2 regions of the Vibrio mangrovi genome follow, and region 2 is predicted to be linked to the other one. Evidence: predicted binding sites of a transcription regulator. Region 2 holds the regulator's gene; the other holds the start of a gene.
The links. Region 2 encodes MetJ, which represses methionine synthesis genes. Its sites were predicted from a motif close to TTAGACNTNTANANGTCTAA; they were not measured.

Region 1 (4,203 bases), 810 kb from region 2:
TCTGAATTTTTATCAATGAATTATTGATGTATTTTATTGTTTATCTGTGATCGACCCGGCGTACAATTGTATCGCCAATCGACTGAATAATCTGAACCAGAACAATGAGCATAACGACCGTAACGGCCATGACGATAATGTCATAGCGATAGAAACCATAGCGAATTGCCACGTCACCCAAGCCGCCACCTCCGACAGTTCCTGCCATTGCCGAGTAACTCACCAAAGTAACCAGAGTGATGGTGACCGAGTTGAGTATAGTTGGCATCGCTTCCGGCAGCAGAACTTTCGTAATGATTTGTATCGGTTTGGCGCCCATTGCCTGTGCAGCTTCAACCAATCCGGACGGGACTTCCAGCAGAGCACCTTCAATTAAGCGGGCAACAAACGGAATCGCACCTATAGTCAGGGGGACGATTGCCGCTGTTGTACCGATGAAGGTGCCGATCAGTAGTTTGGTCAGTGGGATAATCGCTACCATCAGGACCAGAAACGGAACTGAACGGCCGACGTTAACAACTGCACCTAGAATGCGGTTAAAGCGGCGGTTTTCCATCAATCCGCCTGATTTGGTGGTATGAAGGATGACACCCAACGGAATACCAATAAGAAAACCTACCAGGCCGGAAACGGCAACCATATAGACTGTTTGCCAGGTTGCATTCAGAATCAGATGACTGTTTTGACTCAGCCAGTCTGTGATGAGGTTAATTGACATAACCAAGGACCTCCACTTTTACATGATGTGAGCGGAGATATTCGATCGCCGCCTGATCATCTGCATCTTCTCCGAGAAGTTCGGCGACGAGCATGCCAAATTTAACCCCACCGGCATAATCCAGATCGGAGCTGAGAATATTGACGTCAATATTAAAATCCCGTGAGATGTGTGAAACCAGCGGTGCATCAACCGTTGCACCGGTAAACTCAAGCCGGACGAGTGGATAACTACCGGAAACCCGCTCCGGGTGGAGACGGTTTTCGTAATCCTCTGGAATGGATAAATCCAGTGTCGAACGGATAAACTGGTGTGCCAAATCTGTTTTCGGATGGGCAAAAATATCGCTGATACTGCCTTTCTCAACCAGTTCTCCGTCACCGATGATTGCAACTTCATGACAGATACTTTTTACCACATCCATTTCGTGGGTAATCAGCAGAATAGTGATGTTCAACTGACGGTTAATCTGTTTGAGCAGTTGCAGAATGGATTGAGTCGTTGCCGGATCCAGAGCACTGGTTGCTTCATCACACAGCAGGACTTTGGGATCACTGGCCAGTGCCCGGGCAATCGCAACCCGTTGTTTCTGTCCGCCACTGAGATTTGACGGATAGGCTTGCTTCTTATCAGCAAGACCGACAAGTGTCAGTAACTCATCGACTTTTTGTCTGATATGTTCCTGAGTCTGACCGGCAAGTTCGAGAGGTAAAGCAATATTGTCAAATACAGTACGGGATGACAGCAGATTAAAGTGCTGAAAAATCATACCAATATTCCGTCTTGCCTGACACAGCTGGGATGCATTCAACTTGGTTAGATCGACACCATCGACAATGACTTCGCCACTGGTTGGCGACTCCAGCATATTGACACAGCGTATCAGCGTACTTTTTCCTGCACCGGAAGAGCCGATAACACCAAATATAGTCCCTTGCCGGATATGGAGGTTGATGTCCTTCAAGGCGTGAATCTGTTTATCGCCTTGGCCGAACACTTTGTTTACGCGATTTATTTCAATCATTAGATAACCTGAGTAGGACGTACTTAGCCTGTAAATTCCACCTCAAATGACCAATAGTGCCCTGAGGTGTGGTGTATCAGAAAGGTTAAATTTCATTCAACCGGAACAACACCTGCAATTTTGTAGTGGATGCTATGGCTTCATGATAATGAAGTCAATCAATTTCGACGTCTAGACGTCTAAAAAGCAATATTGACGGAATTTACCCGGAAAAGAACAAGAAAAAAGCTGAAACTGTGTCCGGAGGTCATTTGGGTGTATCTCCGACAGTGAGTTTGAGTATAATAGCCAGCATTAATCAGTCGGATGGGGCAAAGCTTTGGCTAAACCAGCAGTGTTTCTGGATCGCGATGGAGTGATCAATATTGATAGTGGTTATGTTCATGATGAGCATGATTTTCACTTCATCGATGGGGTATTTGAAGCGACAAAACGGTTAAAGGAGATGGGCTATCTTCTGGTGTTGGTGACCAATCAGGCGGGGATTGCCCGGGGAATGTTCACCGAAGACCGGTTTTTGAGTCTGACTCAGTGGATGGACTGGAACTTCATTGACCATGGTGTCGAATTTGATGGTATCTATTACTGCCCTCATCATCCGGAGCACGGCGTCGGTAAATATAAGCAGGATTGTGACTGCCGTAAGCCACGTCCCGGTATGTTTATCTCAGCCCGTGATTTTCTTAAAATCGATATGGCAAATTCAGTGATGGTTGGTGATAAACCAGCCGATCTGATGGCGGCTCAGGCTGCCGGTGTCGGCACATCGATTCTGGTCCGTACCGGGAAGCCAGTGACTGAAGCCGGTGAATCTCTTGCTGATGTTGTGCTTGATAGTATTAAAGAGGTTCCTGCATATCTGGTGGCGCGTTGATCCGGGGGAAAGAATTCTCAACGGTTTTAAGTTCCCGTCATTTGAAAGCCGGGTAATACCAATTCCATTAAGATGATCGGCTCATTTGTAGAATTGGTATGATCCCATGACAAATTATATGCCGGATTATCCTATTGGATTGATGATGACGGTGTGTCACAGAATTATTGCGGTACAGATAAAGAAAAAGCCAGCAAGATGCTGGCTTTTCTATATGGTGGAGGGGGACGGATTCGAACCATCGAAGGCGGAGCCGGCAGATTTACAGTCTGCTCCCTTTGGCCACTCGGGAACCCCTCCGGGATTTTGTTTTGCCTGAACGATACCTTTACCGGAAACATTCAAACATCTTTAAATATGGTGGAGGGGGACGGATTCGAACCATCGAAGGCGGAGCCGGCAGATTTACAGTCTGCTCCCTTTGGCCACTCGGGAACCCCTCCAGGGTGCACTCTAATGATTGAAGAAACATTCCCGAAACATCTCTTCGGTGCGGAGCGCATCATAGCAAACTCATTCAGCCTGTAAAGCCTTTTCTGACGATTTATGTTTGAATGATGTCTTTTTGGACAAATATGCTATTTCTTGTACAACAAAAGGTTATGTCAGAGAAATGCCGACTGCTCTATATTATGAACCATAAGTCACTGTATATCGGGATGGCTTGTGATTCATGGCTAATACCACATTGAGAACCAAAGCACTGAGCACTGAAACGGCAATCGTATACGGAGACAGATAAAACAGAGAAGCACATACAACGGATGCATCAATACACAGTTGAGTTTTGCCGACAGAAATTCCGAATTTATCCTGAACAAACAGACAGAAAACGTTGAATCCTCCCAGACTGGAACGATGACGGAAAAGAATCAGCATTCCCACACCCATGAGTAATCCGCCTGTGACTGCACAGTAAATACCGTTGGCATGTGTAAACAGGATTAAAAATGAGAACTGATCGGCAAAAAGGGCAACAAGCAGGCCGGAAATCAGGCTGTTCAGCGCAAACTGGCGGCCGAAGCGTTTCCAGGCAAGCAAGTAAAATGGCGCATTGCACAGGAAATAGAGAACTCCGAAGGAAAAGGGCGTTAACTGGTTGAGTAACAATGCCAGTCCGGCTGTTCCTCCGGTGATTAGGTGTGCAGCTTGTAGAAACATGATGCCCTGAGCAACCAGAAAGCTGCCGGTGATGATTGCGATGATGTCTTCCTGAAAAGTGTGTTTTTCCATCGGTTATGAGCGTATTGAGACAATTTGTGAAGGATAGTAAAGAAAAGGTGACTTTTTCGGTAGCTAGAAACGGGAAATTCAGGTAAACCTATGTCATTGGTACTTTACAGAATGTAAACCTAAAAGTTGACACCCGGCGCCGCCATGTTACCGGGACTTTTGAGTATCATGAAAAAACTGCATGAAAATTTGTACATTTGGGCTTTATGACATAGATCAATTTAGGTAGAATACGCGCCAAATTAAGTGACGAAAACGTTTGCGTTGAGTCAGAATGTAGTTTTATTAAACTTTCCAGTCAATCTGAGTCAGGAGATACAGATGCTTAAGCGTGATATGAATATCGCTGATTAT
Region 2 (4,203 bases):
AGCCAGAATTTCTTTCAGTAACGGGTAGGATTTTGCCCGATCTACTTCTGGCTGAGTTTCCCGCTGAGCCCGTAAAAATGCTCTGGCATCCTGTGCAATTGCCACCAAGCCCTGTTGATTGAGCAAAGCTGCCATTAAACGGGATGACCAGATTTCACCATGCGCCAGCACTGATGCCTGTTGTGGCGCTGTTAGAGGTGCACTCAATTCGGCCAGTTGTGTGAGTTCGTTTGTCAGTCGCGTTGTCAGTGCCTGAGCAGCTTCACCTTCGAGTAATTCGTCAATTAACTGGGTCTGAAATTGTTGAACATGTTTTAAAATCTCCTGTGCCTGTTCTGGTGCAACAGCGAGATGTTCAGTAAAAGCAATGAGCTGATTGGTTGTTTTGCCTGCGGCTGAGACGACAACCAGATCATGACTTTGTGAATACTCTTTCAGAATTTGAGCAACGCGGCGATAACACGCCGGATCTGCCAGACTACTTCCTCCAAATTTATGGAGATGGCGTACGGTTGTCATCAACGGGTCTCCTTTACCTGAGCCAGAGCCTGATCCAAATCTGCAATTAGATCTTCAGCATCTTCCAGACCGACAGACAAACGCAGCAGTTGCAGGGACACGCCAGCTTTTTTCAGAGCCTCTTCGCCCATTGCCCGGTGTGTCATTGTTGCCGGGTGGCAAATCAGACTTTCTACGCCACCCAATGATTCCGCCAGTGAAAATAGCTTGAGTTGGCTGACAAATTGCTGAAGTTCTTCATAACTGCCGGCAAATTCAAAACTGAGCATTGAACCGAATCCACGTTGCTGTTTTTTCGCAATTTCGTGTCCCGGATGTGAGGGCAGGCTCGGGTGATAGATGGCTCCGATAAGTTCATGAGATTGCAGATAAGCAAGAATTTTTTGTGAACTCTCTTCGTGGCACCGCATCCTTGCACCCAGCGTTCTAAGCCCTCTGAGTGTCATATAACTATCGAATGGTGTACCGGAAGCGCCGATACAGTTAGCCCACCAGGCCAGATCTTCTGCATGTTTTTTGCTTTTACTGATAATCACGCCACCAATTACATCGGAGTGACCATTGATATATTTGGTCGTTGAATGGACGACAAAGTCTGCTCCAAGAGATAATGGTTGCTGGTAGACCGGGGTCAGAAAGGTATTATCGACGGCAACCAATGCACCAGCCTGTTTCGCCTGCTGACAGATTTTTTCAATATCGACCACCCGAACAAGCGGGTTGGACGGTGTTTCCAACAGAATGAGTTTAGGCTGCTGTGCCAGAGCTTCCGCCATGGCATCGTCATCGCACTGATCGACAAACAGTACGCGAAAATCACCTTTGTTGGCTCGGGTATTAAATAGACGATAAGTGCCACCATAACAGTCATTGGGCGCAATAATCAGATCTTCCGGCCCAATAAACGCAGAAATCCATAAGTTGAGTGCTGATGTTCCACAATTGGTGATAACGGCTCCCTGACCACCTTCCAGTTCAGAAAGTGCCTGTTCCAGAAGTCCGCGATTCGGATTACCGGAGCGGGTATAATCATATTGAGGAACTTCCCCGAATGCCGGAAATCCATAATTCGTTGAGAGATAAATCGGGGGAACAACAGCATGGTACTGCGTGTCTGACTCAATACCTGTTCGAACGGCGATGGTTGCAGGTTTGCGAGCGCTCATATCTGATTCCTTCCTGTTGACATACTGATGTCATTAATTAGTGGGGGCTGTCGCTGAAAATCTCAATCAGAACCGATTGAATATGGCTACTCACTTTACTGATAATTTTGTGGGACGTCAATACTTCTAGACGTCTATATGTCTTTGCTTATAGCAGTAAATAAAGCTAAAATTAGTGCCTACTTTTTTATATATCCAAATGACCCAGAATCCCGCATATTGAGGTTGTTTGGGCATAATAATGACGATTCCGCGCAATAAGGGGAAGCAATGGCTGATTGGAATGGTGAATACATAAGTCCTTATGCAGAGCATGGTAAGAAAAACGAGCAGGTCAAGAAAATTACGGTTTCTATCCCGTTGAAAGTACTTAAAGTTTTGACAGATGAACGGACAAGACGTCAGATTAATAATTTACGTCATGCAACAAACAGTGAGCTCTTATGTGAAGCATTTTTACATGCCTATACCGGTCAGCCTCTGCCGACGGACGAAGATTTGCGTAAAGATCGTCCGGATGACATACCAACAGAAGCGAAAGCGATAATGACTGCGATGGGCATCGAATTTGAGTCTTATGACGAGTAATGCTGGCGCTTTTCCTGTTCGGTACACCAGACAAGACTGATTTCCCAATACTGGTTGGCTGAATGAAGCCGCTTAAAGCCCAGGTGAGTATCAGTCTGGTCGCGCTTACGTTAAAAATAACACTGAAAGACAAGTGTTACTTTTACCTGAAATAAAGAAGGTCAGAGATGATTTATGTTCACTATCTTGAGCAGTCCCGGGCATTGCGCGTCATATGGTTATTAGAGGCTCTCAAACTTGAGTACGAAGTGATTCACTATGCCAGAGATCCGAAAACCTGGGGCGCTCCGTCCTCTCTGACTGCGATTCATCCTTTGGGTAAATCACCGATAATTGTCGATGGAGAGCAGACGGTCACTGAATCGGGTGCGATTATTGAATATCTGATTGATACTTATGACCATGAGCGACGTTTCAGACCAGAGTCGGGACAGGCATTGCTTGATTACCGTTACTGGTTACATGCAGCGGAAGGTTCGTTCATGATGTGGCTGGTGATGCGGCTGATTTTCATTAAATCGGGGGAAAAAGTACCATTCCTGTTGCGGCCTTTGATTCGTTCTTTTCTTGATAAGGTGGATAAACTGGTAATTGAGCCCCGTCTGACAACCTTCTTCCGCTATATCGATGATTTTCTCGGTCAGCATATGTGGTTTGCCGGAGAACAGCTCAGCGGTGCAGATTTTCAGATGATTGTAATATTGCTGATGGCGGATACGCGGGCTGATCTTTCTCCATATCCGAATATTCGACGTTATATAGCACAGGCCACGCAACTGGATAGCTATCAGCAAGCAATGCAAAAAATACCTGCCTGAATCCCCGTCAAACAAAGCAAAGAGGATACATCAACGATGTATCCTCTTTTTCATTCAGAACATGATGTTATCAATCTTCCATATAGCCTTCAGGCATTGGAATCCGGGCAACACCTGAATCTACGGCTGCCTGTGCGACGGCTCTGGCTACCCGAGGCAGTAACCGTGGGTCCATCGGCTTAGGAATGATGTATTCCGGTCCGAATGACAGGCTATCAACGCTGGCTGCTTTTAGCACTTCAGCCGGAACCTCTTCTTTTGCCAACTGGCGAATAGCTTCTACTGCGGCAATCTTCATTTCATCGTTAATTTCACTGGCCCGAATATCCAGAGCACCGCGGAAAATAAATGGGAAACACAGAACATTGTTGACCTGATTCGGATAATCCGAACGCCCGGTCCCCATGATCAAATCATTGCGAACCTTATAGGCCAGCTCCGGTTTAATTTCCGGATCCGGGTTTGAACAGGCAAATACGACTGGTTTTTCTGCCATCAGACCCAATGCTTCCGGTGGCAGGAGGTTGGGGCCAGAAACGCCAAGGAACAGATCGGCATCCTTAATCACATCTTCCAGAGTTCTCTTGTCGGTATTGTTGGCAAACAGCTGTTTGTATTCATTCAGATCGTCCCGGCGGGTATGAATCACGCCTTTACGATCGAGCATGTAGATTTTTTCACGCATTGCGCCGCATTTGATCAGAAGTTCCATACATGCAACAGCGGCAGCCCCAGCACCCAGACAGACGATCGTACATTCCTTCAGGTCCTTTCCCTGTAGCTCAATTGCATTGAGCATACCTGCGGCAGTTACGATAGCTGTTCCATGCTGGTCATCATGGAATACCGGTACGTCACAACGCTCGATCAGACGACGTTCGATTTCAAAACAATCCGGTGCTTTAATATCTTCCAGATTGATGCCGCCGAAGGTATCGGCAATATTTGCGACTGTATCCACGAATTCATCAATTGTGCGGTGTTTTACCTGAATATCAAATGAATCCAGGCCTGCAAATCGTTTAAATAGCAGGGCTTTTCCTTCCATGACCGGCTTTGATGCCATTGGCCCCAGATTTCCTAATCCGAGGATGGCTGTTCCGTTAGAGATT

Region 1: a site for MetJ is predicted at 1,906-1,925, ahead of metN (methionine ABC transporter ATP-binding protein MetN). Genes of this name have one in related genera too.

What each region holds. Positions count from the first base shown of each region.
Region 1 is NZ_AP024883.1:2,516,576-2,520,778, reverse strand. Features, by position in the region: gene OCU74_RS11250 (methionine ABC transporter permease) at 41-718, opposite strand; gene metN (methionine ABC transporter ATP-binding protein MetN) at 708-1,742, opposite strand; gene gmhB (D-glycero-beta-D-manno-heptose 1,7-bisphosphate 7-phosphatase) at 2,062-2,616, shown strand; tRNA gene OCU74_RS11235 (tRNA-Tyr) at 2,832-2,916, opposite strand; tRNA gene OCU74_RS11230 (tRNA-Tyr) at 2,975-3,059, opposite strand; gene OCU74_RS11225 (YitT family protein) at 3,247-3,849, opposite strand; gene glyA (serine hydroxymethyltransferase) at 4,171-4,203, shown strand, end outside.
Region 2 is NZ_AP024883.1:3,330,094-3,334,296, reverse strand. Features, by position in the region: gene OCU74_RS14875 (bifunctional aspartate kinase/homoserine dehydrogenase II) at 1-519, opposite strand, end outside; gene OCU74_RS14870 (O-succinylhomoserine (thiol)-lyase) at 519-1,685, opposite strand; gene metJ (met regulon transcriptional regulator MetJ) at 1,956-2,273, shown strand; gene OCU74_RS14860 (glutathione S-transferase family protein) at 2,441-3,091, shown strand; gene OCU74_RS14855 (malic enzyme-like NAD(P)-binding protein) at 3,162-4,203, opposite strand, start outside.